Regions from separate parts of the Aquitalea sp. FJL05 genome, predicted to be linked through region 2. Evidence: riboswitches for the same ligand, from Rfam matches in the RefSeq annotation. Region 2 holds a riboswitch; each other region holds the start of a gene.
The links. A riboswitch is a leader RNA that binds a small molecule or an ion and turns the genes downstream of it on or off. The one in region 2 is predicted to bind cobalamin.

Region 1 (9,648 bases), on a different contig from region 2:
GTGTACGCCCAGATAGGGTGTGGCCAGCACTTCGATATCCGGACAACGTGCGGCCAGATCGTCCACTGCGCCGTAAATGCGCTTGACCAGCACGCCATCAAACAGGAAATAGGGCAGCACCACGATGCGCTGGTAACCCAGCAGGCTGGCTGCTTTCAGGCCATCGGCCACCAGCGGGCGGGCGGTGCCGGAATAGCAGACAAAGGAGCTGCCAAAGCCCATGCCTTCTTCCAGCATGCGGGTGAGCTTGGCGATTTCCGAGTTGGCGTCCGGGTCGGTAGTGCCACGGCCCACCACTACCAGGCAGCTGTCGCCGCGCGCCACGGTGTGCGGCGAGCGCGCTTCGGCCTCGATGATGCGCAGGCGGCACAGTTCCAGCAGGCGCGGGTGCAGGTCCATCGCCGCGCCAAAATGGAAGGCGGTGTCCGGGTGTTCCTGCTGCAAGGCCAGCAGTTCGCTGGGCATGTCGTTCTTGGCATGGGTGGCGGCCAGCAGCACGCCAGGGGTCATCACCACGGTGTTGGCACCATCGGCAATGGCCGCAGCCACCGCCTGATCGATGGTGGGCGTGGCGAATTCCAGAAAGCCGTGGTAGATGCGGCGCTGCGGTGCACGCTGGCGCATGATGTCCACCAGCGCCATGAATTCGGCAATGCCAGCCGGATCGCGGCTGCCATGCCCGGCCAGCACGATGCTGTAATCCTGCGTGCTCATGCAGACTGCTCCGGCGTAGGCAGATGGCTGGGTTCGATCTGGCTGTCCATCGGCGCTTTGGTGCGGATCAGCATGATGCTCATGTCCGAGCAGCGGTGTTCCGCGCATTCGGCCAGCGTGCCGTGCCATTCGGCCTCGCCCCGGGTGAGGTTTTCCCACACTTCCACCTGCTGGTCGGCCGGGATGCCGTTTTCCAGCAGATAGGCGGCGATATGCCAGGGCATGAAGGAGCGGGCTTCGTCCCAGGGACAGGGAATCACGATGGCATTGCGCTGGTCTTGCAGCACATGCACCAGATGGCGCTTGAACGGGCTCAGGTCGCCACGGCGGTGGAAGGTGATGAAGGTGGTTTCGTCAAAACACACCTTGGCGCGCGAGGCCAGTACCTGGGCCGAGGACAGGCCGGGCATGGTTTCCACCGGGTGGCCGCAGGCGCGCTCCACCCGTTCCAGATACTGGAAGCCGCTGAAGTGGATGTCGCCCATGAACACCACCACGCAGTTCTTGCCGGCGTGGTGCAGCTTGGCTACCTCGTCCAGTTGGGCCACCTGGTCGCGGTAGCCCATCTGGATGACCTGGGCGCTGTCCGGAATCAGCGGGCGCACCACGTCGATGACGGCGTTGAAGCCGGCGACGACGTCGGCATGGGCAATGAGGTCGGCCGAGCGGCGTGGCAGGTAGCCAATATCGCCGGGACCGGCACCGATGCAGATAATCATGTGGTTTCCTTTATGCGATCAGACGGCGGCGTCAGCCCAGTCGCGCCTGAATCGTGATGGTCAGTTGTTCGCTGGACAGCTGCTCGCAGGGCAGGTATTCCGCCTGTAGCGCTTCGGCCAGCTGGCGGGCGCGGCCCAGTTTCACGTAGTCCTGTTCGGTATCCAGCACCAGCGCCGGAATGGCCGCTGCCGCCAGTTCGCCGGCCAGTTGCAGGCTTTGCTGCCAGGGGTCGGCTTCTTCGCTCAGCGCCACATTGGCACGGCCATCGCTCAGCAGTACCAATAGCGGCATCAGGCCTTGCGCGCCCTGGCGTGCCAGCAGGTCGCCAGCCAGCTGCAGCGCATGCGGCAGGGGCGTGCGGCCACCGGTGGGCAGGGCGTGCAGGGCTTGTTCGGCTTGTTCCACCTGGCGGGTGGGTGGCAGCACCAGCTCGGCACTGCGGCCACGGAAGGCGATGACCGCCACCTGATCGCGGCGTTGGTAGGCATCCTGCAGCAGGCTCAGTACCGTGCCCTTGACCTTTTCCATGCGCTGTTGTGCGGCCATGGAGCCGGAGGCATCCACCACCAGCACGATCAGATTGCCCTGTTTTGCGGTTCTCACCTTGTCGTGCAGGTCGGCGCGGGTGACGGCAAATTCCGCCGGATTGCGTTGCAGCGCGTGGCGCAGGGTGGCATCCAGCGCCAGTGCCTGCGGCTGGGTGTTCGGAATGGCGCGCACGCTATGGCCGCGCTGGGCATTGAGCACGCTGCTGCGGCGGCCGCTGGCCTGGCTGTCCGTGCTGCGGCTGGCCAGGCGAATGGTGCCGATATCGCTGGCGGCGGCGCTGGCGAACACCTGTTCGCTGCCGCTGTCCGGGCTTGTTTCGCCCTGATTGTCGTCATCCGGCGTGTCGGCCGGCTGTTCCGACTGCTGTCCGCTGTCTGCGGGCGAGGTGTCGGCGGCGGGCGGCGGCGGATTCTGGGCCTGCTGGGTCAGCTCGTCCAGCTTGTCCTGATCCAGCCCGCTTTGCTCGAAAGGCTTGCGGCGGCGGCGGTGTGGCAGCACCAGCATGGCGGCAGTGCGGATGTCTTCGGCGCTGACTTGTGTCCGGCCATCCAGTGCGGCCAGCGCCCGTGCCGCCTTGTGCAGCACGATGTCGGCGCGCAGGCTGGCGACTTCGAATTCGCAGCACAGCTGGCTGATGAAGTCGAACAGCTGATCGCTCACCGTCACCGCGCCCAGCATGGACTGAGCCTGGCCGATCTGCGTCTGCAAGGCTTGGCCTTCGGCCTGCCAGCGGGCGGAGAAGGCTTGCGGGTCGGCCTCGAAGGCCAGGCGGCGGCGCACTACCTCGCTGCGGATGGCCGCATCGCGCGGGGCGGCCACGTCCACCATCAGGCCGAAGCGGTCCAGCAGTTGCGGGCGCAGCTCGCCTTCTTCCTGATTCATGGTGCCGAGCAGGGTGATGCGCGCCGGGTGGCTGATGGACAGGCCCTCGCGCTGCACGGTGTTGACGCCCATGGCGGCCACGTCCAGCAGCACATCCACCAGATGGTCGGCCAGCAGGTTGACTTCGTCGATGTAGAGCAGGCCGCGATGGGCGCTGGCCAGCAGGCCGGGCTTGAAGGCCTGGCGGCCCTGCTTGAGCGCCTGTTCAAAGTCCAGGCTGCCCAGCACGCGGTCTTCACTGGCCCCCAGCGGCAGGTTGACGAAGGGGACGGCGGCATCTTCCGCCGCCGCATGTTCGCCCTGACAGCAGCTGCATTCGGCCAATGGCGAGGCCGGGTCGCAGTTGAAGGCGCAGCCGGGTACACGGCGGATGGGCGGCAAAATGGCCGCCAGCCCGCGCGCGGCGGTGCTCTTGGCACTGCCCTTGTCGCCACGGATCAGCACGCCGCCCAGCGTCGGGTCCACCGCGCACAGCAGCAGCGCCTGTTTCAGTTGTGGCTGGCCGACGATGGCGGCAAAGGGGTAGATCTGTTTCATGGGCGGCCCTGCGGATGTTCGCCACGTGCTTCCAGCATGGCTTCGGTGTTCAGGTGCAGTTGTTGCAGCGCGGCCAGGGTTTCCGGCTTGGGTGCTTGCCATAGCTGGCGTTGGGCCGCTTCCAGCAGGCGTTCGCTGATGGCATTGAGCGCCCACGGGTTGCTGTCGGCAAAGAACTGCTGCATGGCCGGGTCCAGCGCATAGCGGGCGGCCAGTTCTTCGTACACCCAGTCGTCCACCACGTGGGCGGTGGCATCGTAGCCGAACAGGTAGTCCACGGTGGCGGTCAGCTCCAGCCCGCCCTTGTAGCCGTGCTGCTGGATGCTGGCAATCCACTTGGGGTTGGCCACGCGGGAGCGGAACACCCGCAGCACTTCTTCCTTCAGCCCGCGCACCTGTGGCTGGTCCGGGTTGTGGCTGTCGCCAAAGAAGGCGCGTGGCTGGCGGCCGGTGAGGCTGCGGATGGTGGCGATCATGCCGCCGTGGTATTGCAGGTAGTCGTCGCTGTCGAAGATATCGTGTTCGCGGTTGTCCTGGTTGTGCAGGGCCACTTCCACGCCGGACAGGCGGTGGCGCAGTGCGGCACGGGCATCGGCCCCCTGTACGTTGCGGCCATAGGCATAACCGCCCCAGTTGATGTAGGCGGTGGCGAAGTCGGCATCGCTCTGCCAGTTCTGCTCGTTGATCAGCGGCAGGATGCCCGCGCCATAGCTGCCGGGCTTGGCCCCGAACACGCGCAGCAGCGCCGGTTCGGCTTGCTTGTCCGGCAGGGCTTGCAGCAGGCCCTGGCGGATGTCGTCGAGATAGTGTTTGCGCAGGTAATTGTCCGCCGGGTCTTCGTCCAGTGCGGCCACGGCGTGGACGGCATCGTCTACCAGCGCAATCAGCTGCGGGAAGGCATCGCGGAAGAAGCCGCTGATGCGCACCGTGACGTCGATGCGTGGGCGGCCCAGTTCGGCGAGCGGAATCACCTCGATACCGGCCACGCGGCGGCTTTCGGCCTGCCAGCGTGGACGCACGCCCAACAGGGCGAGGATTTCCGCAATGTCGTCGCCATGGGTGCGCATGGCGCTGGTGCCCCATACGCTGATGCTGACCGATTCCGGATACTGGCCGGTTTCCTTGCGGTGGCGTGCCAGCATTTCATTGGCCAGCTCGCTGCCCACGCGCCAGGCTGCTTGCGAAGGCAGGCCGCGCGGATCGACCGAGTAGAAATTGCGCCCGGTAGGCAGGATGTGCGCCATGCCACGGGTGGGCGCACCGCTGGGGCCGGCTGGCACATAGCCACCGGCCAGACCGCGCAGCAGGTTGCCGATTTCCTCGTGGGTGCGCGCCAGGTTGGGCAGCAATTCGTCACGGATAAAGCCCAGCACCTGTTGCAGCGCGGTGCTGTTGCCGGCCTGCGGCAGCACGGTGGCGATGGCGGCGGGAATCGAAGCTGCATCCGGGGCCAGCAGCAGGGCAACCAGCAGGCGCGCCAGTTGATTGATATGGTCGATGGCATCGCTGCGGGTGTGCAGCAGCTGTGGGCTGCTCATCTCCAGCGGGACCGGCAGGTTTTCCAGCCGGCGGCCCTTGTCTTCCTGCAGTCCGTCCCAGTCCACACCCAGTGTGGCGGCCACGCTGGCCGGCAGGCTGGGCACCGCCAGATTGGGCAGGCGGGTGAGGGCGCACAGCATGTCCACCAGCGCCTCGCCCTGCGGCATGCGGCCAAGGATGTGCAGTCCGTCGCGGATTTGCGCCGCACCCAGTTCGCACAGATAGCCGTCGATGTCTTCGATGAGGTGGGCCACGTCCACGCCCTCCATCTTGGCCAGTGTCAGCGGTACGCCGTCGGCATTCAGCGTGGCATCCCACTCGTGGGCATGGTCGTGGCCGTGCTCATCATGGTCGTGGCTGTGGCCATGATGGTGATGATCATGCGCGCCATGGCTGTGGCCGGTGCTCTTGGCCGCCGGGCGGAACTGCATGCTGCCTGCCTTGACCGTGCTGGCGCTGGCAGCCTTGGCGGGCTGGCTCAGGCGGTAGCCCGGCTGGGCGGCCTTGGGCGGGTGGGCATGATGATGGTGATCATGCGCCGCATGTTGGTGATGGCCATGACCGTGTTCGTGTTCATCATGCTGATGGTCATGCCCCAGCATGGCGGCCAGATCGCTGTCCAGCCGCGCCTCCTTGATCAGGTCCCAGATCTGCTGCTGCAACAGCGGCAGCTTGCTCGGGTCCAGCATTTCCACCTGATAGTACTCGTCCACCAGCTGGGTGAGCTGGGCCAGCGGGCCGTAGGTGTCGGCGGTGGTCATCGGCGGCGTCAGGTGGTCGATGATCACCGAATGGGCGCGGCGCTTGGCCTGCGAGCCTTCACCCGGATCGTTCAGGATGAAGGGGTAGAACATGGGCATGTCGCCCAGCAGGGCATCGGGGAAGCAGTGTTGCGACACGCCCACGCCCTTGCCCGGCAGCCATTCCAGCGTGCCGTGCTTGCCCACGTGCACAATGGCGTCGGCCTGCCATTCGTCACGCAGCCAGCAGTACAGCGCGTAATAGTGATGGGTGGGCGGCAGGTCCGGCGTGTGGTAGATGGCGTCCGGGTCCATGCCATAGCCGCGCGGCGGCTGCAGCGCGACAAAGGCATTGCCCAGCTCCATGCCGGAAAATACCAGCTGGTCGCCATCGACATAGGCGGTGCCCGGCGCGGCGCCCCAGCGTTCCAGCATGCGCTGTTGCAGCGGGGCGGGCAGTTCAGCAAACCATTGCTGATAACGCGCCAGCGGTACGCGGGCAATGGCCTGGCGCAACTGCTCGGCGCTGAGGTAGTCGGTGTCGTAGCAGCCACGGTCGATCAACTGGTGCATCAGCGCGTCGCTGCTGTCTGGCAGCGGGCCGATCTGGTAGCCATTGGCCTGCATGGCTTGCAGCAGCGCATACAGCGAGGCGGCGGAGTCCAGCCCCACCGCATTGCCCACTTGCGAGGCCTTGCTGTTGGAATTGGTAAAGATGAAGGCCACCCGTTTGGTGGCAGCCGGGGTGTGCTTCAGCCGTGCCAGCCGGGCGGCAATGCCGGCCAGGCGGCGCATGCGATCCGGCAGTGGCTGGTAGTCGCTGCTGGCCGGGTCTTCCGGCTTGAACGACACCGGCACGCCGATGATGCGGCCATCGAACTCCGGCAGCGCCACATTCATGGCGGTGTCCAGCGGGTTCAGCCCACGCTCGGATTGCTCCCACTGCGCCTGCGTCATGCTGCTGGTGATGGCCTGCAGCACCGGGATATCCAGCTGCTCGAAGGCCTCTACTGCCCAGCTGGCGCTGGTGGCACCTTCGGCATTTACTTCGCCCATGGCAAAGGACGTCGTGTTGATGAGCACGCAGGGCTGGCCGGCGCGGGTGTCGCGCAGCAATTGCAGCGCTGCCGGCATGCCGGCTTCGTCCTGGCTGCGCAGCGAGGAGGTAAACAGCGGCAGCGCGTTGATCTGGCGCTCGGCCAGCATGTCCACCAGCATGTCGATGAAGCGGGTGTTGCCGCTCAGCCAGTGGGCGCGGTAGAAGCTGATGGCTACCGTGGGCCAGCCGGGTTGGCGAATTTCACACCAATCATCCAGCCAGTCATCCATGCTGCAAGCGTCGGACAGTTCCGGGTGATACAGGCCGTGTTCCGGCAGGGCGGCCGCAGGCAGGTAGCCGTGGCCGGTCATCAGCAGACGGTCGGACAGGTAGCGCAGCAATTGCGCCATATTGCTGCTGCCTCCGGCTTGCAGATAGGCATTGGCCTCTTGCTGGATGGATGGCGGCACGGTGCACAGCGCGGCCAGCTCCGGGTCCGGCTCGCCGGTGCCGCTGAGGATGATCAGCGCCTGCTTGCGTGCCAGCGCCTGCTGGTGCAGCGCTTCGAAAGCGGGGATGGCCTGTACCCGGCCCAGCACCCGCAGCAGCAGGATGCGGGCGCTGGCAAGCCTGCCGTCCAGCAGGGCCTGCATCTGGCTGGCGTCGGTAATGTGTTGCAGGGCGAAGCTGGCGACGCTGTCGAAGTCTGGCGGCAGCGGGGCACGGCTCAGGGCGGTGAGGTCGGTGCCGGCGTGGCTGAGCAGCACGATGCCGCCCTGGTTGTGCTGCGTCATGGCGTGCTTTCACTGCTGACATCGCCCAAACCCAGGCGATGGAAAATCAGGGCTTCCACTGGCACGTCGCCCTGCAGATGCTCGCTGACAATGCGCTGCACCGCGTTGGCATCCACCTTGCGATACCACACGCCTTCCGGGTAGACCACCATGATGGGGCCTTCCTTGCATACGGCGAAGCAATGACTGCGGGTGCGTTTCACCTTGAGGCCGTCGCAGGCGTCGATGGCCTGGCCCAGCTGTTTGAACATGGCTTCGGCCTGCTGGCCGTTTTCGGTGCAGCGCGGGCCGGTGCACATCAGCACATGGCGATAGTGCTGTCTCATCGGCGGCATTCCGGCAGGGTGGCGTGGCGTGCCGCTAACGGCTGGCTGGATGAATTCATGGCGGCCCTCTGGTGACGATAGGTCGCCGCAGGCGAGGGCACGGCGCGCCGGCGATGGGCGGCACGGTGCATTCCCCCGGTACACCCCGCCCGGATTCAGCCTGCGTCGACACGGATGACGGCCGGTCTCCTGGCTCGCGCTTCTTTACCCGGCATCGCCTTCCCGGTTGGCCCCGGTGGCATCGTGATGCGGACTCGTCGCTTACAGTTGCGGGGGCAGCTGCGGTGTCTCACCGCATTCCCGTTTCACCCCTGGCGGGGCACCGTCATTGAAGCGCGCATGATACGTGACAACCGGGTAAATGGGAATTCTGCCGACTGATTTTCAAGGCTTTTCCCATTGCGCCAGTGCGGTTTCCAGCTGTTGCCAGCCGGCCTCGTCTGGTGGCAGGCCCAGGCGCAGACTGGGGCCATCGGCAAACTGGCGCAGCAGAATGCCGCGCCGGGCCAGGAAATCGAACAGCGCCGGGCAGTGCGCGCCCTGCAGCCACTGAAACAACACACTGCCGCCTGCCGGGTTTAGTCCGTGCATCTGCAGCAATTGCTGCAGGCGGGCGCTGTCGGTAGCCAGCTGCGCACGCATGTGGTGTTGCCAAGCGCTGTCCTGCAAGGCTTGTTTGACGACTTCACGCGCCGGGCCGTTGATGCTCCACGGGCCGATGGCCTCGGCCAGTTGCTGCAACAGCGCCGGCCAGGCAAACACAAAACCCACCCGCGCCCCGGCCAGGCCGAAAAACTTGCCGATGGAGCGCAGCACGATCAGCCCCGGCAGGCCCACATCAGCCAGCAGGCTGTGTTCTGGCGTGGCATCCATGAAGGCTTCGTCGATGATCAGCCAGCCACCACGACAGGCCAGCCGGGCGCGCCAGTCCTGCAGTTGTGCACGGGAAAAGGTGGTGCCGGTGGGGTTGTTGGGGTGGCACAGCAGCAGTACGTCCAGCTGGTCGATGGCGGCATCGATGTCCTCCGGAGCATGGCGGCTCAGCTGGTGGCCGTTTTGCTCCCAGTGCCAGGGGTGTTCGGCATAACACAAGGGCAGCATGCCCACCCGGCACGCTGGACGCAGGGTGGGCAATAGCTGGATGGCCGGCTGCGAGCCGGCTACCGGCAGTAGCAGCGGGCTGCCGTAGTAATCCGCCGCCGCTTGTTCCAGCCCGTCATCCTCTTCGGGCAGCCGCTGCCAGCTGCGCGGGCTGGCCGCCGGCACTGGCCAGCCTTGTGGGTTCAAGCCGGTGGACAGGTCCAGCCAGTCTTGCGCGGGAATGCCGTATTGCTGCGCGGCACGCAGGATGCCGCCTCCGTGTTCAAGCATGTGTGAAGCTCCAGATGAGGCCGCCGCCCAGCAGCGCCACGGCCACCCACAGCCACAGGCTGCGTTGTACCAGGGCGATGGCGCGGGCGATGTCTTCGGCTAAGGGCGGGCGTTGCAGGCCCAGCGTGGGGCGCTGCTTCAGCTTGCCGTGATAGCTGGCGGCACCGCCCAGCAGCACGCCCAGTGCACCGGCACCGGCGGCCATCACCGGGCCAGCATTGGGGCTGTACCAGGTGGGGGCCTGGGCGCGCCAGCATTGCCAGCCCTGACGGGTATGGCCCAGCAGGATGTAAGTGAGCGCGGTGAGGCGGGCCGGGATCAGGTTCAGCACATCGTCAAAACGGGCGGCTGCCCAGCCAAAATGCAGGAAGCGCTCATTGCGATAGCCCCACATGGCGTCCAGGGTATTGGCGGCGCGGTACAGCACCACGCCGGGC
Region 2 (9,648 bases):
CGGGGGAGGCGTACCCCCGGCCTGTCGCCGGCTTGGGCCGCTGGCCGCAGTATGCTGAGCCAAGGTCACCGTCTTGTGACAGGACGATGGCAGGTCTTTGACAGCCAGGCCGTCACAGCCCGTGCATGCCGTGCAGTGGGATCAGCAACAGGCCCAGCAGCAGGATTTCACACACTTCGATGCCGGCACCCAGGCAGTCGCCGGTCATGCCGCCCAGCTTGCGCTTGAGCCAGCTGCGCCATAGCAGGCCGGCCAGCGGTGCCAATAGCAGCGCGGGAGCCAGCCAGGCAGACAGGCCGAGCAAGGCCAGCAGGCTGATGGCCTGTACCCGCCATTGCGGCTGCCAGGCAAAGCGCTCGCCACTGCCGGGGGCCAGGGCTGGCAGGGTGGCCGACCAGAACAGGGCGAACAGCCGCGCCCAGGCCGGCAGCAACAGCAGCCCGGCCAGCTGGGCGGGCTGTCTGGCCAGCAGCATCAGCAACACCAGTTTGCCGACGATGGCGCTGATCAGGGCAATCACGCCAAAGCTGCCGACATGCGGGTCTTTCAATACCTCGAAAAATCGTTTGCGCGAGCGGTGTGCCGCCCCCATGGCATCGGTCAGGTCGGCCAGCCCGTCCAGATGCAGGCCGCCGGTGACACCTATCCAGCACAGCAGGCCCAGCAGCGCGCCCAGCCAGGGGTCGTACTGCCCCCCCAGCCACACGGCCAGCCACAGCAGGCTGCCCAGCAACAGGCCGACCGGAGCAAACCAGCGCGCACTGGCGGCCAGCCATTCCGGGTGGAAGGTGCGCAACTGCGGTGTGGGCAGACGGGTAAGAAACTGGATGGCCAGAATCAGCGATTGCCACCAGCGGGCTGGCGGCACCGGGGACGAGGGGGGCAGGCTCATGCTTCGCCGGGGCTTTCCAGATGCATCAGATAGGCCGGATGGCCTTCCAGAATCGACAGCTGGGCAAAGCCGCCACGCTGTACCGTCATCAGCTTGGCCACGGCGAATTCGGTGCCCAGCAGCTCGGCCAGCAGCGCGGTAATCACCCCGCCGTGGCAGACCAGCACGCGATGGCTGCCGCGCGCGGTTTGAATCCACTCGCTGAAGCCACACAGCACCCGGGTGCGGAATAGGGCATAGCTCTCGCCGCCCGGCGGGGTCAGTTCTCCGCTGGCCACCCGGCTGCCCCAGTCCGGTTGCTGGCCGGACAGGATGTCGCGCGACATGCCGTCCCAGTCGCCAAAGTCGAATTCGGCAAAGCGCTCGTCCACCTTCAATGGCAGCGAACCATGCAGGGCCTGGTGTACGGCAAATTCGCGGCAGCGCTGCAGGGGGGAGGTGGCCATGCTGGTCACTGGTGCCAGCTGGTTCAGCCGCTGCCAGCTGCGGGCCATCTGTTCACAGCCCAGATCATTCAGCGGCAGATCGGTACGGCCGATCAGCCGGCCGTCGTGGTCGATCTCGCCGTGGCGCAGCAGGGTCAGCGTGTAGGGGTTCATCAATCCTTCTCCGTCACTCCGGCCTGGGCAAAAGTGGCCATCTCGGCATGCAGCTTGATGGCCAGTTGCAACAGCGGTACGCAGGTCGCCGCGCCGGAGCCTTCACCCAGCCGCATGCCCAGTTCCACCAGCGGCTCCAGCCCCAGCGCCTCCAGTGCCAGGCGGTGGCCGGTTTCTTCCGAGCGATGGCTGGCCAGCAGCCAGGCGGCCACGGCAGGGTTGATGGCGCGGGCAGCCAGTGCGGCTGCGCTGGCGATGAAGCCATCCACCAGAGACGGCACGCCCTGTAGGGCACCTTCCAGATAGAAGCCGGCCATGGCGGCGATTTCCAGCCCGCCCAGTTCGGCCAGCACTTGCGTGCCGCTCAACGGCTGCCCTTGCAGGCGCTGCAGTGCCTGTGCCACCACGCGGCGCTTGTTGGCGAGGCCGGCGTCGTCGATGCCGGTGCCGCGGCCGACGATGAGATCGACCTCAAGATTGGCCAGGCGGCAGATCAGCGCCGCCGACGGCGTGGTATTGCCAATGCCCATATCGCCGGCGATCAGCAGATTGGCTCCTTGTTCGATGGCACGGCGGGCGGCGGCGCGGCCCACTTCCAGCGCGGTCTCCACCTCGGTCGTGCTCATGGCAGCCTCAAGCGCCAGATTGGCCGTACCGGCAGCGACCTTGGCGTAGACAATGGGCAATTCCGGCAGCTGACCCAGTACACCCACATCCACCACTTCCAGCCGGGCGGAGATGGCGCGGGCCAGCACGCAGATGGCCGCGCCGCCGGCGGCAAAGTTTTTCACCATTTCGCCGGTCACGATGGACGGGTAGGCCGATACGCCTTCGGCAGTCACGCCGTGGTCACCAGCAAAAACGGTAATGGCCGGCGTCAGCGCGGCCGGAATGGTCTGGCCTTGCCAGGCGGCAAAGCGGCAGGCCACCGTTTCCAGTACACCCAGGCTGCCGGCCGGCTTGGTCAGCGAGTTCTGGCGCTGCAGGGCAGCCTGATAAGAAGCGTGGGCGGGCAGGGCGATGGACTGGGTCATGATGCGGTGTTCTCTGGTTGGCATGGGCTAGAGCGGGACTCTAAGTCATGGGGGGCGGCGCGGCAAGCGGCATGCCGGTATGGCGTGGGCATTGCCATTTGCATATGGCAACAAATCGCTGATGATCGCTCTATTTTCGCGACAATTCGCTTTATAATTCCCGCCAGACAGGTGTCCGGGCTTTGCCGCCCGGATGAAACGGGAAGCCGGTGCAAGACCGGCGCTGCCCCCGCAACGGTAAGGTCTGGCCTTTTGCTGGCCAAGGTTGTGCCATCGCCACTGTTCACATCGAACGGGAAGGCGCACGACTGCAAGACCAAGCCCGGAGACCGGGCTGTCGCCGGCGGCTGCCTGTGCGGCTGCCGGTGCTGGAGTATCGCGGGGAGGCGATCTTGCAGACAGCGGAGCGCGCCAGCTGCGCCGCTCCGCATGCCATGATGTTCAAGCGGCGAAAGCCGTCCTCTTCGCACTCCTCGCGGCAGCAGCCTGTCAGCGCTGCCGGTTTTTCATTTCAGGAGTGTGTGTTTCATGTTCAAGCCGCAACAAATCGGGCTGCTGGTGTCGCTGATCGGCACCGGCATGGCCCATGCCGACAATCTGCCGCAATTCCAGGGCGAGGAAGTGGTGGTAACGGCCAGCCGCCAGCCGCAATCCATCACCAAGACCCTGTCTGACATCAGTGTGATTACCCGCGACGACATCGAGCAATCTGCCGTCACCAGCCTGCCGCAGCTGCTGGCGCGCCAGCCCGGGGTTGAAGTGGTCAGTTCCGGTGGCGCCGGCAGCCAGGCCAGCATCTACCTGCGAGGCAGCAATGCCAACCAGACCGTGGTGTTGCTGGATGGTGTGCGTATCGTCTCGGCCACCACCGGTACCACGGCGCTGGAAAACATTCCGCTGGATAATATCGAGCGCATCGAAATCCTGCGTGGCAGCAGCTCCAGCCTGTATGGTGCCGATGCCATCGGCGGCGTGATCCAGATTTTCACTCGCCAGGGCAGCGGTGCCCCGCGTTTCAATGCTGCGCTGGGCGTGGGCGACCATGGTCTGTTCCAGTCAGCCGCTGGGGTGGCTGGCAAGCTGGACAATACCGCCTTCAGCCTGCAGTTCAGCCAGCAGCAAACCAATGGCATCTCCGCCACCAATGCGCAGAGCAGCAGCTATAACCCCGACCGTGATCCCTACCGCAACCTGTCCTACTCGGCGAACCTGACCCAGACGCTGGCTGCCGGCCAGGAGCTGTCGCTGCGCCTGTTCCAGACCAACGGCAAAATGGATTACGACGGCTACAACAGCCACGGTGAAGATCTGCAACGCAGTCGCCAGAGCGGTGCCAGCCTGGAATCCAAAAACAGCCTCACCGACAACTGGACCTCCACCCTGCGTTTCAGCCACAGCGTTGACAGACAGGAGCACTGGACCAATGGCGACATGGCCCAGCATGCCGACCTGTATCAGACCGCCCAGAACGAATGGCTGTGGCAGAACGATATCCACACCGGGCTGGGAAATTGGCTCGCTGGTTTCGACTATACCCAGCAGCATGTGGACAGCAGCACGGCTTTTGATGTCAGCGAACGCAGCAACAAGGCGGTGTTCATCGGCTACAGCGGCGAATTCGGCAAGCATTTGCTGCAAGCCAGTGCCCGTCATGATCAGGATGAGCAGTTTGGCGGCAAAACCACCGGCCAGCTGGGTTACGGTTATCGCCTGAACGAGGCGCTGACTGCACGCGCCAGCTATGGCACCGCCTTCAAGGCCCCTACCTTCAATGACCTGTACTACCCGCTGGATAGCTATGGCTACGCCGGCAACCCCCACCTGCAGCCAGAGACATCGCGCAATGCCGAGCTGGCCTTGCAATACAAGGCTAATGGCAGTTCGGCCTCGCTGACGCTGTTTCACAACAGCATCGACAACATGATTGCCATTACCTCCGACTACAGCACCATGACCAATATCAGCCATGCCACCATCCGTGGTGCCACGTTGGCGGCGGCCAAGGCTGTCGGCAACTGGGACTGGTCTGGCTCTGCCACCTATCAGGACCCGCTGGACCATTCCGGCCACCAGCAATTGCAGCGACGTGCCCGCGCCTACGGGCAGCTGGCGGCCGCCTACGACTGGGGGCGGGTGACTACCGGGCTGGAGTGGCAGGTCAGTGCCAAGCGGCGTGACACGACCGATAGCGGCAGCAATGTCTGGCTGGGCGGCTATACGCTGACCAATCTCTATGCCAATTACCGCTTTGCCCGCGAGTGGACTGCCAATCTCAAGCTCAGCAATGTGTTCGACCGTCATTACACCACGCTCTATGGCTACAACACGGCGGGCCTTGGCGGGTATATCGGCGTAAGCTACCAGCAGAAATAGACCTTGCTTGCTACCTTATTGGTGGCAGCTCCTTCTTGGTTTGTAGCCGGGCCTCCTTGCTGGAGGCCCGGTTTTTCGGGATATCAAGTTCATGACCCACCTGATCAGCGGCGGCTCCCGCTCCGGTAAAAGCCGCTACGCCGAACAACTGGCCGTGCAGCATGGCGGCCCGGTGACTTACATCGCCACTGCCGAAGTGCGCGATGATGAGTTTGCCGAACGGGTGCGCCAGCACCGTTTGCAGCGGCCGCAGCACTGGCACGTGCTGGAAGCCGAGCGTGGTCTGGCCGAACTGCTGCTGGGACATGATCAGGAAGACGGCCTGTTGCTGGTGGACTGTTTGGGCATGTGGCTGATGCGCTTTTTCCGCAGCGATGACCAGTTTGACGAAATGGACTTCGTGCAGGAAAGGCAATGGCTGCTGGAAGCCATTGCTGCCGTGCAAGGCCAGCTGTTGCTGGTCAGCAATGAAATCGGCTGGGGCGTGATGCCGATGAGCAGCGTGGCACGGCGCTATGGCGATCTGCTTGGCCGGCTCAATCAGGACATCGCCGCCCGTTGCCAGCGCGTGACCCTGGTGGCCTGCGGCCTGCCGCTGGCGCTCAAGGGCGGCTGATGGCCCGGTTTGGACGCGCCGGCTGGTTGTTGCTGGCACTGCTGCTGGCCCCGGCCCAGGCGGCCATAGTCGTGCGCGACGGTGCCGGCCAAGGACTGACCCTGCCTGCCAGCGCCCGGCGCATTGTCTCGCTCTCCCCCCATACGACCGAAATGCTGTACGCCATCGGTGCTGGCTCACGGCTGGTGGCGACGGTGGATTACAGCAACTATCCGCCAGCGGCACGCCAGCTACCGCGGGTGGGCGGCTATAGCGGGGTCAGCCTGGAAGCGGTCATGCGCCAGCAGCCCGATCTGGTGGTGGCCTGGCAGGATGGCGGCAATCCACGCGAACTGGAGCGCTTGCGCCAGCTTGGCGTGCCGGTGTTCATCAGCCATCCCTTGCAGCTGGAAGACATCGCCAGCGAGATGCACCGCCTGGGCCAGTTGACTGCCACGCAGCCGCAAGCCGATGCGGCGGCCAGCCGCTATCGCCAGCGTCTGCTGCAACTGCGCCAGCGCTATGCCCGCCGTCCGCCGCTGACCGTGTTTTACCAGATCAGCAGTGCCCCCATCTTTACCGTCAGCCAGCGCAGCTTCATGGGTTCGGTCATGCAGCTGTGCGGTGGGCGCAATGTGTTTGGTGGCCTTGCCCAGGCTGCGCCGCAGGTCAGCATGGAAGCGGTTGTCGCGGCTCAGCCACAAGTCATGCTGGCTGGCCGCGCCGATATCCTGCGCATGTGGGACCGCTGGCCGGCCTTGCCGGCAGTGGCCAAAGCGACGCGCTATGTGGTGGATGAGGATTTGCTGACCATTCCCGGCCCACGGCTGCTGGACGGGGCTGTGGCCATGTGTGCCACGCTGGACACAGCACGGCGTAGTCTGGGTTTGACGCTGGACTAGCCGACCGTTATCCTCGCCGCCATGGACAAGGAACTGGAATATCTCGAATCCCGCGTGCAGGCATTGATTGGCCGCATCAAGGAACTGGAAACCCAGAACGGCCGTTTTGCCCAGGCGCTGGCTGAAGCGCTGAAGGAAAACGCCGAGCTGAATTTCCGCGTGAACGAAACCCGCAGTCGCGTGGCCGCGCTGGTGGAGCGCCTGCCGAAGGCGGATGAACCGGAGCAGGGCGCAGGAGAGGCAGAATGAGCGATATCGTGCAGGTGGACATCGAATTGCTGGGTCGTCACTTCACCATAGGCTCACCCGCCGACGAGCGCGAAACCCTGCTGGAAGCGGTCAGACTGCTGGAAGGCAAGATCGACATGATCCAGCAGCATGGCAAGGTGATGGATGCGGACAAGATCGCCATCATGGCCGCGCTGAACATTGCCCACGATTTGTTACGCACCAAAGTGGGAGAGGGCTTGGAAATGGCCTCATTCCAGCGTAAAATACGCAATATGAGCGAGGCAGCCGACACGGCGCTTCGCGAAAGCCAGCAAGCCCTGTTCTGAACAGGCAGGCTGGCGGACACTACAGATCAGCTTATCCCCTGCGGTGTTCGTGACGGCAAACAATTCCTTTGTACCAATGCGTTCGCTTCTGGTTGCCAGCGTGAGTCACGGGTGTGTCGGGTCCCTTGCGGACGCGCCCGAAGTGGCTGGCAGGTGACCCTCCCTGGAAACAGGGTACAAGCGAATTATGCCCAAACGACACTCGCGGGGGTCTCCCTTCACGACCCGGCGCATCTTGCTCCGGGTCGTTTTCATTTCTGCTCTCATGGGCCAGCCATGACGCCATCGTCTTCTGCCGCTACCGACAAGATCACCCTGCGCAAGAACATCCGTCGCCAGCGCATGGCATTGAGCCCGGCTTGTCGCGCCCAGGCCATGCGCGCCGTTGCGCGCCATGCCGGCCGTTTGTTGCGGCGGGGCAAGCGCATTGGTGGCTATCTGGCGGCGGGTTCCGAGCTGGATATCGAGATTCTGCTCAGCACGGCCTTGCAACGCGGGGCCAGTGTCTGGCTGCCGCAGATTCCGGCGCGCGGCCGGCGCATGTGGTTCTCCCGGCTGAATGCGGCAGGCCGCTGGTATCGCCATCCGCGCTACGGCATCGTGGAATTTGATGGCCCCTGCCTGCGGGCAGAGCGGCTGGATGTGCTGTTGCTGCCCTTGCTGGCTGTCGACGAGCAAGGCTATCGCATGGGGCAGGGCGGGGGCTTCTATGACAGCAGTCTGGCCTTTCGCCACCGCCACCCCCGCTACGGCAAGCCCCTGCTGGTCGGCGTGGCCTACGATTGCCAGCGTGTGGCTGCCGTACCGCGCGAAGCGTGGGATGTGCAGCTGGACTATCTGCTGACTGAGTCGGGTCTGCACCGCTTTGCACCAAACCGCAGTGCTACTTAACGCACAGGGCGAGGGTTAGTCTCGACGGTCCCAGTGGTGATGGCGCTCTGCCGGCACGTAGACCGGAACCACCTCCACTGGCCGGAACTCAGGTCCACGGTAGGCAACGCGTGGCGGGACGACGACACAGGCGCTCAGAGCGCTGGCGAGCAAGACGCCGATCAGCAGGCTTTTCATGATGTTTCTCCTGGTTGCAAGGGCTGCTTGGCCCTGATGTTTATCCTGAACTCAGCATAATCCAGCCCGACAGTTGTAAGATGGCGTAAATTGTTAAGTTAACCTCCCATTGATTAACAGACATTTCCCATGCGCTATTGGCTGATGAAATCCGAGCCGGACGAAACGTCCATTGATGACCTGATGGCTGCGCCGCAGCGGGCTTTCGAGTGGACCGGGGTGCGTAATTATCAGGCGCGCAATTTCATGCGCGATGACATGCAGCCGGGTGATGGCGTGCTGTTCTGGCATTCCAGCTGTGCCGAGCCAGGTATCGCTGGCCTGGCTGTGGTGGCCAGTACTGCCCATGCCGACTCCAGCCAGTTTGATCCGGCCAGTCCCTATTTCGATGCCAAGTCCGTGCCGGATGCCGCGCGCTGGCAGTGTGTGGATGTGCGCTTTGTGCGCAAGACTCCGCTGCTGACGCCTGCCTTGTTGCGCCAGCATCCACCGCTGGAGCAGATGCAGGTACTCAAGCGCGGCAATCGGCTGTCGATTACCCCGGTCAGCCCGCTGGAGTGGGACTACATCACCAGCCAGTTGTGCTGAATCCTGCCCTGCTAACAGGGCCTGTCCCCATGCCAACCCGACAAGGACGCTGATGCTCTATCCCCCGATTACGCCCTACGCCAGCGGCATGTTGCCGCTGGATGGTCTGCACCAGATGTACTGGGAACAATGTGGCCGGCAGGATGGTCAGCCGGTGCTGTATCTGCATGGCGGGCCGGGCGATGGTTGTGCGCCGATGAGCCGGCAGCTGTTCGACCCCTGGTTTTATCGCGCGGTCTTGTTTGATCAGCGCGGCAGTGGCCGTTCGGTGCCGCGTGGCGAACTGCGCGACAACACCACCCAGCACCTGGTCGCCGACATCGAACGCCTGCGCGAGCATCTGGGCATCGCGCGCTGGCTGGTGTTTGGCGGATCCTGGGGTAGCACGCTGGCACTGGCCTATGCCCAGGCGCATCCGCAGCGGGTACAGGGCTTGGTCCTGCGTGGTATTTTTCTGGGCAGACAAAGCGAAATCGACTGGTTCATGCATGGCATGCGCCAGTTCTACCCCGAGGAATGGCAACGCTTTGTCGCGCCGATTCCCGTGGCTGAGCGCGACGATTTGCTGCAGGCCTATTACCGCCGGCTGACCGACCCCGATCCGCAAGTGCACCTGCCGGCCTGCCGTGCCTGGGGTCGTTACGAAGGAGCCTGCGTCGCCCTCCGCCAGAATGCCGACGCCATCGAGCGCGCCAGCAGCGAATATGTGGCGCTGTCGCTGGCGCGGCTGGAAGCGCATTACTTCGTACATCGCATTTTCCTGCCCGAGGCACAGTTGCTGCAGCAGATCGAGCGCATTCGCCATATCCCGGCGGTCATCGTGCAGGGCCGCTACGACGTGGTGTGCCCGCCAGTCACCGCCAGTGAACTGGCACAGCACTGGCCAGAGGCTGATTTCCACCTGGTGGAAATGGCTGGCCACTCGCTGTGGGAGGGGGGCATTCTCCAGCTGCTGATGCAGGCGCTGGAAACCTTCAAACTGCGCCTGAGCTGAACCGGCTGTCCATGTGGCAGTCTGTAAATAGATGAAAACCTCTTTG
Region 3 (9,648 bases), on a different contig from region 2:
CGGGTGACTACTGGCATACCGCTTCTGTCTGCAGATAGCCCTTGTTCTTGCGGACGCCGGCGTCTTGCACCGGACTGGTGTAGCTGAAGCTGCACTGCTGTCGGGCCTGTGCGCCCCAGCTCACGCGCAGGGCCTTGCCTTCCTGACCACGCAGGAAGGTGCGACCACCCTGCCCCACCATGGCCAGCTCGGTACCGTCGGCCTGCTGCACGCTGGCGCCCACCGGCAGATTGTCGCCATTGCTCTGCCGCAAACGGACAATCATCGGCTTGCCCTGCTGGGTGGGGAATTTCACCATGGCGATGGCACCGGAGCGCGGTGCCAGCTTGCTGGAGGTTTCCTGCAATTCCACGTCTTCACTCATGCCCTTGGGGTCGAGCGTGATGTCGTTTTGCCGATACGGCATCAGGTTGGTGACCACGGCATAGCCCTTGCGGTTAACCTGCACGCCATTGACGTTATTGACCATGGCACCTTCCGCGCCAGGCGCTTCGATCACCGCGATGGATTCGCCCAGTGACTGCGCTGCCGTCACCCCACCGGGGTGGAACACCAGCGCACCGCTCACCCCCAGCGATTGCTGTGAGGTGTTGCCCATGCTGCTGGCCCCTGCCGAGAAGGTAGCGACCGAGGTGGCATATTGCAGATTGCCACCACCGCCGGTGCTGCTGTCCTTGCCGTTGAACTGGTTGGCGCTGGCATAGGCGTTGTAGCTGATATTGCGCATTTCGCCGGCCGAGCCGCTCAGCGACAGCTGCTCGCTGCCATTGTGTTTGCTGTCGCGGGTGAGGCTGGCGGTGAGCAAGGGTGAAGTGGGCTGCTTGCCCAGCGGAATCGATACGCTGAGCATGTACTGGGTGGTGTTGTTGTTCTGCGAGTCCTTGCTGCGACCAGCCGACACGCTGAAGCTGCCCCATTTGTAGCTATTGGAATAGCCGGCCTGGTAAAGCAGGTCACGCCCGGGCTGGTTCCAGTAATCCTGAGTGGAACCGCTGACGAACACATGGCCCCAGCCCTCGGCCAACGGCTGGTCGACATTGAGCTGGAACTTGTTGCGCGTGCGGTAGACCACGCTGCTCTGATTGATCAGCGCGGCGTAGCTGTTGAACTCCAGATAGCCCTCGGTCGAATAGCGGTAAGCCGCCACGGTGAAGTTGGTGCGGGTGGCTTCCAGCAGCTTGCTATAAGTGACACGGTAACTCTGACCGGTCAGCTGCGAACCCAGGCCTGCCGCAGCGGGCAGATCGCGCGCCTGCGACTGGGTGACATCGGTGGCCAGCGCACCAAACGGCGTATTCAGCGCCACGCCCAGCATGCCGGCCTGATAGTGCTCGGCGGCAATCACCCCACCATAGACGGTGACGGTATTATTCAAGCCGCGCTGGTAGGTGGCCTGGATAAATTTTGGCTGGGTATTAAGGCTTGCATCACGCAGCTGACCTGCCGTGATGCTGTAGCGCGACTGACTGGCACGCAGCAACTGCGGCACCGCGGCATACGGCACCACAAACTGGCGGGTGCGGCCATCGGCCTCGGTCACTGTCACATTCAGGTCACCTGCATAGCCGGTGTTATACAAGTCGTTGATCTGGAACTCACCAGGCGGCACGGTGTTTTCATAGATCAGATTGCCGTTCTGGCGAATGGATACGCGGGCATTGCTCTCGGCCACGCCGCGCACCACCGGCGCATAGCCCTGCATCGACTCCGGCAGCATGCGGTCGTCGGAGTTGATCTGTACCCCGCGAAACCCCACCGAGCTGAACAGATCGGACGGCGTAAAGCTGTCGCCCACGGTCAACACCGATTGCCATGCCGTCAGGTCATGCTGGGCATAGGCAGAAATACTCTGGTAATGGCGTCCGTCGCCAGACTGGTTCTGGTAGCTCTGCTGCGTCAGCGCCGCATTATGGCGCAGCCGCCACTCGCCGATATTCAGCCCGGCATTGCTGCCCAGATAGTACTGGGTGGTCTTGCCGGCGCTGCCGTTGTCATAGCGATAGGCATTGGCGTTGTAATTGATGAAGCCGGCAAAGGGTGCACCGGCATCCCAGTATTGCGGGTCCACATAACCACGCGCATGGCTGTGGACATACAGCTGGGGAATGCTGACATCCAGCTTCAGATCGGAAGCATTGAAGCTGCTGCTTGCCCCCGGCACGATGGCACCGATCTCATGGCAGCGGCTTGCGTCTTGCCGGGTCAGGGCGTCGCTGTCTTGCAGACGGCTGAAGTCCACACCCATTTCATCCAGCATGGTGCGGTTAAAACAGGCCACCACCTTGTGATCATCCCGCTCGCGCAGCACGACATCGCGCCGTCCCAGCCAGCCCATATTGACGAACACATCGGCACGATAAGTCCCCGGCAGTGCCGCACCATTGCCGCTGAAGCGCGACAGATCCAGCGGCTTGCCATCCGGAGTCTGCCCCAGAAAGGCGGGATTGAACTGCACATCGTTCAATGCCACGGTGCCGTCCGCCGGATTGGTATCGGCCGCCCAGGCTGCCCCCGGACTGAACACGGCGATCAGCATCAGGCTCAATGGTTTGGGTATCCAGCAGGCCGATGCCTGTCGGCTAGGATTTTTTATCATGGCAGCACGCTATCTGGCATGAACCCGGCCGGCACAAACGACATGCGTCGCGGCGGCCCGGTCCTGATTGATCAAGGTTTCAGCTGCAGGCTGTGCGCCACCGGAGCACCAAAATCATTGATGCTTTCGTAGAGCAGCGCGGCCTCGCCGGTGGGGCGCGCAGTCAGCCCCTTCAGCTTGAAATCGGCACTGCCACCGGGTGCGACCATGCCACCCTCGCTGCGGTATTCATGACCACCCAGCTGGATGGCACTGAAATTGAGCGAGACATGAAAGGCACTGGCATTGCTGGCGCGCAAGGCGTAGCCAAGCTTTCCCCCCAGGGAAACCAGCTGCCAGCTGAGTTTGTCTGCCGCATCATCCGGATTGCCGGCCAGGCCGGCCGGGCGATAGAACAGCTTGAGGCGGGAGCGGAAGGCCACCTGCACATAGTTGTGCTGCTCATTGCTGGCCTTGGGCAGGGGCGGAATATCCAGGATATTCAGCCAGAACACCGACTCGCGGTCTTGTGGCACGCTATCACCGGTAAAGGTCAGGCGCACCGTTTGCGCCTTGGCCGGGTCCACCCGGAAAATCGGCGGCATGATCAGGAAGGGCGCATCGGCCGTGGTGGGTTCGGACTTTTCATTGCCACGATCTGCCCATGCCTGTACCAGCGCCGGGTCATGGCCAACATTGTCCATCTTGATGGTGACTTCGCGATCATCTGACTTGTAGATGATGCGTGTACCGGTAATCACCACATTGGCCTGCGCGGCGGATGCCAGCAACATGGCCATGCTGATGAATACGACTGCCCCGAGTTTTGCTATTTTTTTCATTCTGCACCTGCCTCAACGATTGCCCTGGCGATCCGGGGAGGCATTCCCCAGACCACCGGGCGGGTGCTGCTTAGTTGTAAATCATCGAGTACTGAACACTGGTATTCACCGTACCCGCGGTGGATGCGCCACCGGTGGCGATGTACTGGGCGTAGTAGTTCATGGTGCCGGTCTTGTTCGGCGAACTGCCGGACAGGGTGACGGTTTGCGAGTTGGCGCTGGTGGCGACATTGATCGGCTGGAAGGTATTGTTCAGCAGCTGAACTTCCACATTGGTGGCCATGCCGGAACCGCTGGCATTGAACAGGTTGCCCGTGCTCTGGTCCACCGTGGCACCCAGTTCGAAATGGGTCTGGGCACTGGTGCCGTTACAGTTGCTCAGGTTCAGCGCAAACGGGGTGACACCGGCAACCTGGCCGGCAGTAGCCAGCGCAGAGGTGGACACCGTCGGCAGGGTCACGGTGACGTTGCTGCCACTGGTGCCGGTGATGGTGCAGGTATTGGCCGTGATCTTGCCGTTGATGGTAATGGTGCCATCCGCTGCCAGCGCGCCAGCAGAGTAAATGCCCAACCCGATTACCAAGACAGAAACAATCTTTTTCATTTTCTAAAACTCCATCGCATTAACAGGGCAGCACACTGCCCCAGACAGAACGCCAGCCTGGCGCCCTTCCCCGCAAGCTTCCACCGCCACTGCGCAAGACGCAGTCAGCCAGAACACTCGCAAACCACCCGCAACAGCCTTGCCACCCGCTTCAGCACCATGACATTGGTGTCGAGCGCATTAGATATTAAATGTTTAAGCTGTTGTTATTTACAATTGTAAACTCAGCATCTTCATGTTGAAAAGAATTTTCTTGAAAGTGTTGTAATTTTCCCTGTCAAATATGACAAAAGCTAGATTGCACGGGGGTGCTGCAAGCAGAGCCACCATTTCAAGCCGCTGATTTTTAATCAAATCATTCAGTTGCCTGCCAGCGAGGACACACAGCCACAACCGCAGCCGCAGCCGCTGCTTTTTGTGGCGTGGCGAGTCAGCAGCCGTGCGTTTGTACATTTGGCAGGAAGCAAGACAAGGAAAATGCATGCAGAGGCGCTGATGAAAACCAGGAAATGAACCGAAATGCAGTGCCTGACAAAATGCGAACACTTAAGGAGGCTTGCCTTGCCAGGAGCCACTGCCGGCCGCCCGTGGGCAGCCCGAGGCTGGAGGTGCCAGACAAGCAGCACCCGCGCCATGCCCGGGGCGTGCGCCAGGGCGGCCATTTTGCGCAGGGCATGAAGTTGGCGTATCCTGACGGCCATTGATGGTGCCGGCAACGCCGGTGAAAAGGGAATGCAGTGCAATGCTGCAACTGCCCCCGCAACTGTAATCGGTTAGGTTTTGCGCATCATGTCACTGGCTGTCTTGGCTGCATCCACCAGCAAGACACCAAGCCGGGAAGACGCGCAACGCTGCTGGAGCCGGAAGTCAGGAGACCTGCCATCATCGTCTGTGAGCGCGCTTGTCATGCAGCCGGGGGGCTGTATAGAGAGTCCGCGCCACTTTCACTGTGGGTCATCCTCATGCACATCATGGAAGGCTATTTGCCGGCCAAGCACTGTCTTGCCTGGTATTCCGTTTCTGCTCCTTTCTTTGCCGGCGGTGTCTGGCACATACGCAAAATCCTGTCGGAACGTCCGCAAGCCAGAATGAATCTGGCCGCTGCCGGCGCCTTTGCCTTTGTCTTGTCTGCCCTGAAAATGCCCAGCGTGACCGGCTCCTGCTCGCACCCCACCGGTACCGGTTTTGGCGCGGTGGTATTCGGGCCGGCGGTGATGGCGGTGCTGGGGGCCATGGTCTTGCTGTTCCAGGCCTTGCTGCTCGCCCATGGCGGCCTGACCACGCTCGGGGCCAACCTGTTCTCCATGGCCATCGTCGGCCCCTGGGTCAGCTATGGCTTGTGGAAGCTGGGGCAGCGCCTTGGCTTGTCGGTGGCGGTGTCGATGTTTCTTGCCGCTGCGCTGGGGGATCTGGCCACATATATCACCACCTCCATCCAGCTGGCACTCGCCTATCCGGACCCGGTGGGTGGCTTCATGACTGCCGCCATCAAGTTCGGTGGCATTTTTGCGCTGACGCAAGTGCCATTGGCCATTGCCGAGGGCATGCTGACGGTGGTGGTGATGGATGCGCTGGCCGGCAAGGTAGCCGATATCAGAAAAGTCAGCATTCTTGCCGGGGAGACACGCTAATGGCCAAGTCATCCCGTAGCAAATGGCTGCTGTTGGGCACGGTCGCACTGCTGGTGCTGCCGCTCTTGCTGGTCGAAGGCAAATTTGCCGGCTCGGACGATCAGGCCACCGCCGCCATTACCCACGCCAAGCCAGGCTACCAGCCCTGGTTCTCCCCCATCTGGGAGCCGCCAAGCGGCGAAGTGGAAAGCCTGCTGTTTGCCTTGCAGGCCGCCATTGGCGCTGGCGTCATCGGCTACGTCATCGGCAAACGCCAGGGACTGGCCGCCCGCGATGAAGCTGAGCATTGATCACTATGCGCATCTGAGTCGCTGGCGGGAAAGGCCGGTGCTGGAAAAGGCCCTGCTGGCTATCGGCATGTTGCTGCTGGCCATCAGCCTGCCACCCTGGCCGGCCGCCCCTTGCATCATCGCCAGCGTACTGAGCGTGACGCTGCTGGGTGCAAGAGTGCCGTTGCGACTCTGGTTGCGCTATGCCCTGATACCCGCCGGCTTCCTGCTGACCGCCGGGCTGAGCATGCTGTTTGATGTCAGCCGCCACGGCCTGAGCTTGTCCCCAGCGGCGCTGCCAACGGTATGCGGCCTGCTGCTCAGATCTTTCGCCGGAATCTGCTGCCTGCTGCTGCTTGCCCTGACCACCCCGGTCACCGATATCCTGGCCAGCCTGCGCAAAATCGGCCTGCCGCGCGAGATTGCCGAAATCAGCCTGATCATGTACCGGCTGGTTTTCCTGCTGCTGGACACCGCCAGCGCCATGCATACGGCACAGGCCGCGCGACTGGGACAAAGCAATCGCAAGCAACAGCTGCGCTCGCTCGGCCTGCTACTGGCCAATCTGTTTCCACGCGCCATGGATCGGGCCGGCAGGATGGAAAACGGCCTGGCCGCCCGCGGCTGGAACGGCGAATTCAACGTCCTGCGGCGCACGCAGCCGCTATCCCTGACACGCCTGACATGGACCAGCCTGTTACTGGGTAGCGTAGTGCTGGTCGGAACCCTTTTTTCATGAACACCATTCTCAGTGTCCAGCAGCTTGGCTATACCTTTCCTGGCAATGTCATTGCGCTGTCAGGCATCAATCTTTCCATTCAACGGGGCCGCTGCCTGGCCTTGCTCGGGCCAAACGGCTCGGGCAAGAGCACTTTTTTGCAGCATCTGAATGGAACCTTGCGGCCGGATCATGGCAGCGTGTTGCTGGAGCAGGAGGCCGTGACCTACTCGCGCCAGGGGCTTAACCGGCTGCGCAGCAAGGTGGGCCTGGTCTTGCAGGATGCCGATGACCAGCTGTTTGCGGCCTCGGTATTTGAAGACATCTCGTTCGGGCCATTAAACCAGGGGCTGGAGGCCGCCGCCGCACAACAAAGAGTAGAGGAAGCAATACGGGCCATGGGCCTGGCCGGGCTGGAAAACCGCCCGCCGCACATGCTCTCCGGCGGACAAAAGAAACGGGTCGCCATTGCCGGCGCATTGGCCATGGCCCCGGAGGTGCTGCTACTGGATGAACCCACCGCCGGGCTGGATCACGAAGGCATTGCCCAGCTGATTGAAATCCTGCAAACCCTGATGCAACAAGGCATCACCATCGTGTTTTCCACCCACGATGTCGATCTGGCCTGCGGGCTGGCGGATGATATCGCCCTGTTTGCTGCCGGGCGGGTCATCGGCTTTGGCGAGCGCCGCCAGATCTTGCTGGACAAGGACATGCTATTGGCCGCCAAACTCAGCCCCTCCCTACTGCTGCAAATGGTGGTCTTTGCACAGGACAAGGGCCTGCTGGCCGCCGATGCCGTCATGCCGCGCACTGCTGGCGACATCATGGCGTTGGTCGGGCAGTGGCAGCACGAATCTCATCAAACAAACCTGGCCGACTGAAGAGGTGGCACGCATTGAGCCGCCAGGTTTAAGCCTGCCACCGCCATGGCCGGCGGCTTTCCTTGTCAAAAGCTGTTCATAGCCTGCTGCGCTGCGGTGATACCGTGTTAAAAGCGCCTGCGGAATGCTCATTGACTCCAGGCAAACTCCGCGTCCTTAGTCGTTCTCGCCTTGTCTCACTCTCGCTCGCGACACTCGGCACAGGCTTTCACATCCGGCCGGCCGGGGTAAACACGAGTGGCCCTGCCCTGCCAGCAGGCTGACTTCAAAACGGTGGATGGCTGCCCGGCTATGCCTACCTGCAAATGGGCATTGCATTTATATCGTATTGCGATATATTTAAATGACAGCACTGCTGTTTACCAAGGAGACTGTCATGAGCCCGCTTAGCCCCCTGCGCATGCTGTGGTCGTCAGGCCATAGCTGGGACACCCTGTCCCAATCCCATTCCTCGGTTTCGGCCAGTTTTTATCGCATCGTCCTACCCGGCTCGCTGCTGGGTACGGCCATGCTGCTGTTTGCCGCCAGTTACCATGGCAATGTCTATGCCCCAGAAGTTTCCTTCACCCACTGGCTGGTGGTAAGCCTGTTATTCATGGTCACCAATTGGCTGGCCGTGCCGCTGATGGCCTGGGTCATCCGCCAGTCGGTGCATGCGCCCTCGCGCCCGGCATTTGCCGACTGCTATCGCCTGGCCGCCATTGCACCTGTGCCCATCTGGCTCTCCACACTGACCCTGCTGCTGCCGCTGCCCCTGTTCAATATGGCCTGCGGCGTGATCGGCCTGCTGGCATCGGGCATGCTGCTCTATCACGGACTGGATGCCTTGTTTGAACATGACGACTCAGTCAGCACCCAGTCCATGGCCTACACGGTGTTTTCCGTGGGTGCACTGGTGTGGCTGTTCGTGGTGGCCTTGCTGATGACGCCGCTGCTGTAGGCCAGCGGGCAGCAGCTTGCCGGCGGACCGGATATGTTAAGGTAGCGCATTACCATTGCCCTGCCCGCCCATGTCCAGCCCGCTTTGCAAACAGGATTTTGAATATCTGGCCGATTTTCGCTACCGCTTGCGCCAGTTCTTGCGTTTCAGCGAGGAGCTGGCGCAAAGCCATGGCATCACGCCATTGCAATACCAGCTGCTGTTGCAGGTTCAGGGTTATCCAGAGCGCGACTGGGCCACGGTGGCCGAGTTGGCCGAAAGGCTGCAATCGCACCATCACAGCGTGGTGGGATTGATCAATCGCTGCGAGACGCAGCAACTGGTACGCAAATCCCCCGGCCGAAACGATGGCCGTCAGGTGGAAATCAGTTTGCTGCCCAAGGGGCTGGAACTGGTGGAAAAACTGGCCCAGGCCCATCGCGATGAATTGCTGATGCTCAAGGATCTGGCAGACAGCCCATCGACGGATTTGCTACTGAATATCCAGCAAGCACTCAAGACCGGACAGTAATCAGGCCATTCATTTACATCGCAATGCGATATTATAGCCACCCCCCCCCATCCTGGCTGCGACCGTGCCTGACTTCATGAAGCAACTTCTTCACTACTTGCAGGGCTTTGTTCCCCCCACCCTGGGCGCTGGACGCCGCGAACGTCTCTATGGCTGTATTGGCGCCGGCCTGGGCCTGCAAGTGACCGCGCTGTTGAGTCACCTGATGCTGGGCCAGATCAATCCGTGGTTCATTGCGCCCATGGGGGCATCTGCCGTCTTGCTGTTTGCCGTGCCGTTCAGTCCCCTGGCCCAGCCCTGGTCCATCATCGGCGGCAATATGCTGTCTGCGGCCATTGGCGTCAGTTGTGCCCGCTACATTGGCGACCCGGTGCTGGCAGCCAGCATGGCCGCTGCGCTGGCCATTGCCGCCATGTTCCAGCTGCGCTGCCTGCACCCGCCTGGCGGTGCAGTCGCCATGACCGCCGTACTGGGCGGGCCGGCCATCAGCGCGCTGGGTTACCAGTTTGTGTTGTGGCCAGTGGCGGTCAACTCTGCCCTCATGCTGGGCATGGCCTTGCTGTTCAACAATGCCTTGCGCCGTGGCTATCCGCACCGTCCGCAGCCGGCGAGCAACGCGCACCACACGGCCGACCCCCTGCCCAGCCAGCGCCGTGCCATCAGCCAGCAGGATT

Region 1: it holds a riboswitch for cobalamin, as region 2 does, so the genes downstream of both, DBR44_RS01635 (ferredoxin) here and DBR44_RS10665 (TonB-dependent receptor domain-containing protein) in region 2, are expected to answer to the same signal.
Region 3: it holds a riboswitch for cobalamin, as region 2 does, so the genes downstream of both, DBR44_RS10025 (energy-coupling factor ABC transporter permease) here and DBR44_RS10665 (TonB-dependent receptor domain-containing protein) in region 2, are expected to answer to the same signal.

Annotation. Positions count from the first base shown of each region.
Region 1 is NZ_QAJS01000002.1:29,915-39,562, reverse strand. It holds gene DBR44_RS01655 (precorrin-8X methylmutase) at 1-714, opposite strand, end outside; gene DBR44_RS01650 (cobalt-precorrin-7 (C(5))-methyltransferase) at 711-1,433, opposite strand; gene DBR44_RS01645 (putative cobaltochelatase) at 1,465-3,402, opposite strand; gene DBR44_RS01640 (cobaltochelatase subunit CobN) at 3,399-7,514, opposite strand; gene DBR44_RS01635 (ferredoxin) at 7,511-7,840, opposite strand; cobalamin riboswitch at 8,002-8,182, opposite strand; gene cobD (threonine-phosphate decarboxylase CobD) at 8,225-9,211, opposite strand; gene cbiB (adenosylcobinamide-phosphate synthase CbiB) at 9,204-9,648, opposite strand, start outside.
Region 2 is NZ_QAJS01000010.1:16,510-26,157, forward strand. It holds gene cobS (adenosylcobinamide-GDP ribazoletransferase) at 113-892, opposite strand; gene DBR44_RS10655 (histidine phosphatase family protein) at 889-1,491, opposite strand; gene cobT (nicotinate-nucleotide--dimethylbenzimidazole phosphoribosyltransferase) at 1,491-2,525, opposite strand; cobalamin riboswitch at 2,678-2,878, shown strand; gene DBR44_RS10665 (TonB-dependent receptor domain-containing protein) at 3,054-4,898, shown strand; gene cobU (bifunctional adenosylcobinamide kinase/adenosylcobinamide-phosphate guanylyltransferase) at 4,990-5,514, shown strand; gene DBR44_RS10675 (cobalamin-binding protein) at 5,514-6,395, shown strand; gene DBR44_RS10680 (hypothetical protein) at 6,417-6,644, shown strand; gene DBR44_RS10685 (cell division protein ZapA) at 6,641-6,952, shown strand; RNA gene ssrS (6S RNA) at 6,985-7,167, shown strand; gene DBR44_RS10695 (5-formyltetrahydrofolate cyclo-ligase) at 7,229-7,843, shown strand; gene DBR44_RS19500 (hypothetical protein) at 7,859-8,020, opposite strand; gene DBR44_RS10700 (EVE domain-containing protein) at 8,150-8,608, shown strand; gene pip (prolyl aminopeptidase) at 8,661-9,602, shown strand; gene DBR44_RS10710 (hypothetical protein) at 9,634-9,648, shown strand, end outside.
Region 3 is NZ_QAJS01000009.1:413,802-423,449, reverse strand. It holds gene DBR44_RS10040 (fimbria/pilus outer membrane usher protein) at 8-2,536, opposite strand; gene DBR44_RS10035 (fimbria/pilus periplasmic chaperone) at 2,668-3,417, opposite strand; gene DBR44_RS10030 (fimbrial protein) at 3,488-4,021, opposite strand; cobalamin riboswitch at 4,709-4,920, shown strand; gene DBR44_RS10025 (energy-coupling factor ABC transporter permease) at 4,984-5,652, shown strand; gene DBR44_RS10020 (energy-coupling factor ABC transporter substrate-binding protein) at 5,652-5,942, shown strand; gene cbiQ (cobalt ECF transporter T component CbiQ) at 5,926-6,660, shown strand; gene DBR44_RS10010 (energy-coupling factor ABC transporter ATP-binding protein) at 6,657-7,523, shown strand; gene DBR44_RS10005 (DUF1282 family protein) at 7,900-8,463, shown strand; gene DBR44_RS10000 (MarR family transcriptional regulator) at 8,534-8,974, shown strand; gene DBR44_RS09995 (HPP family protein) at 9,051-9,648, shown strand, end outside.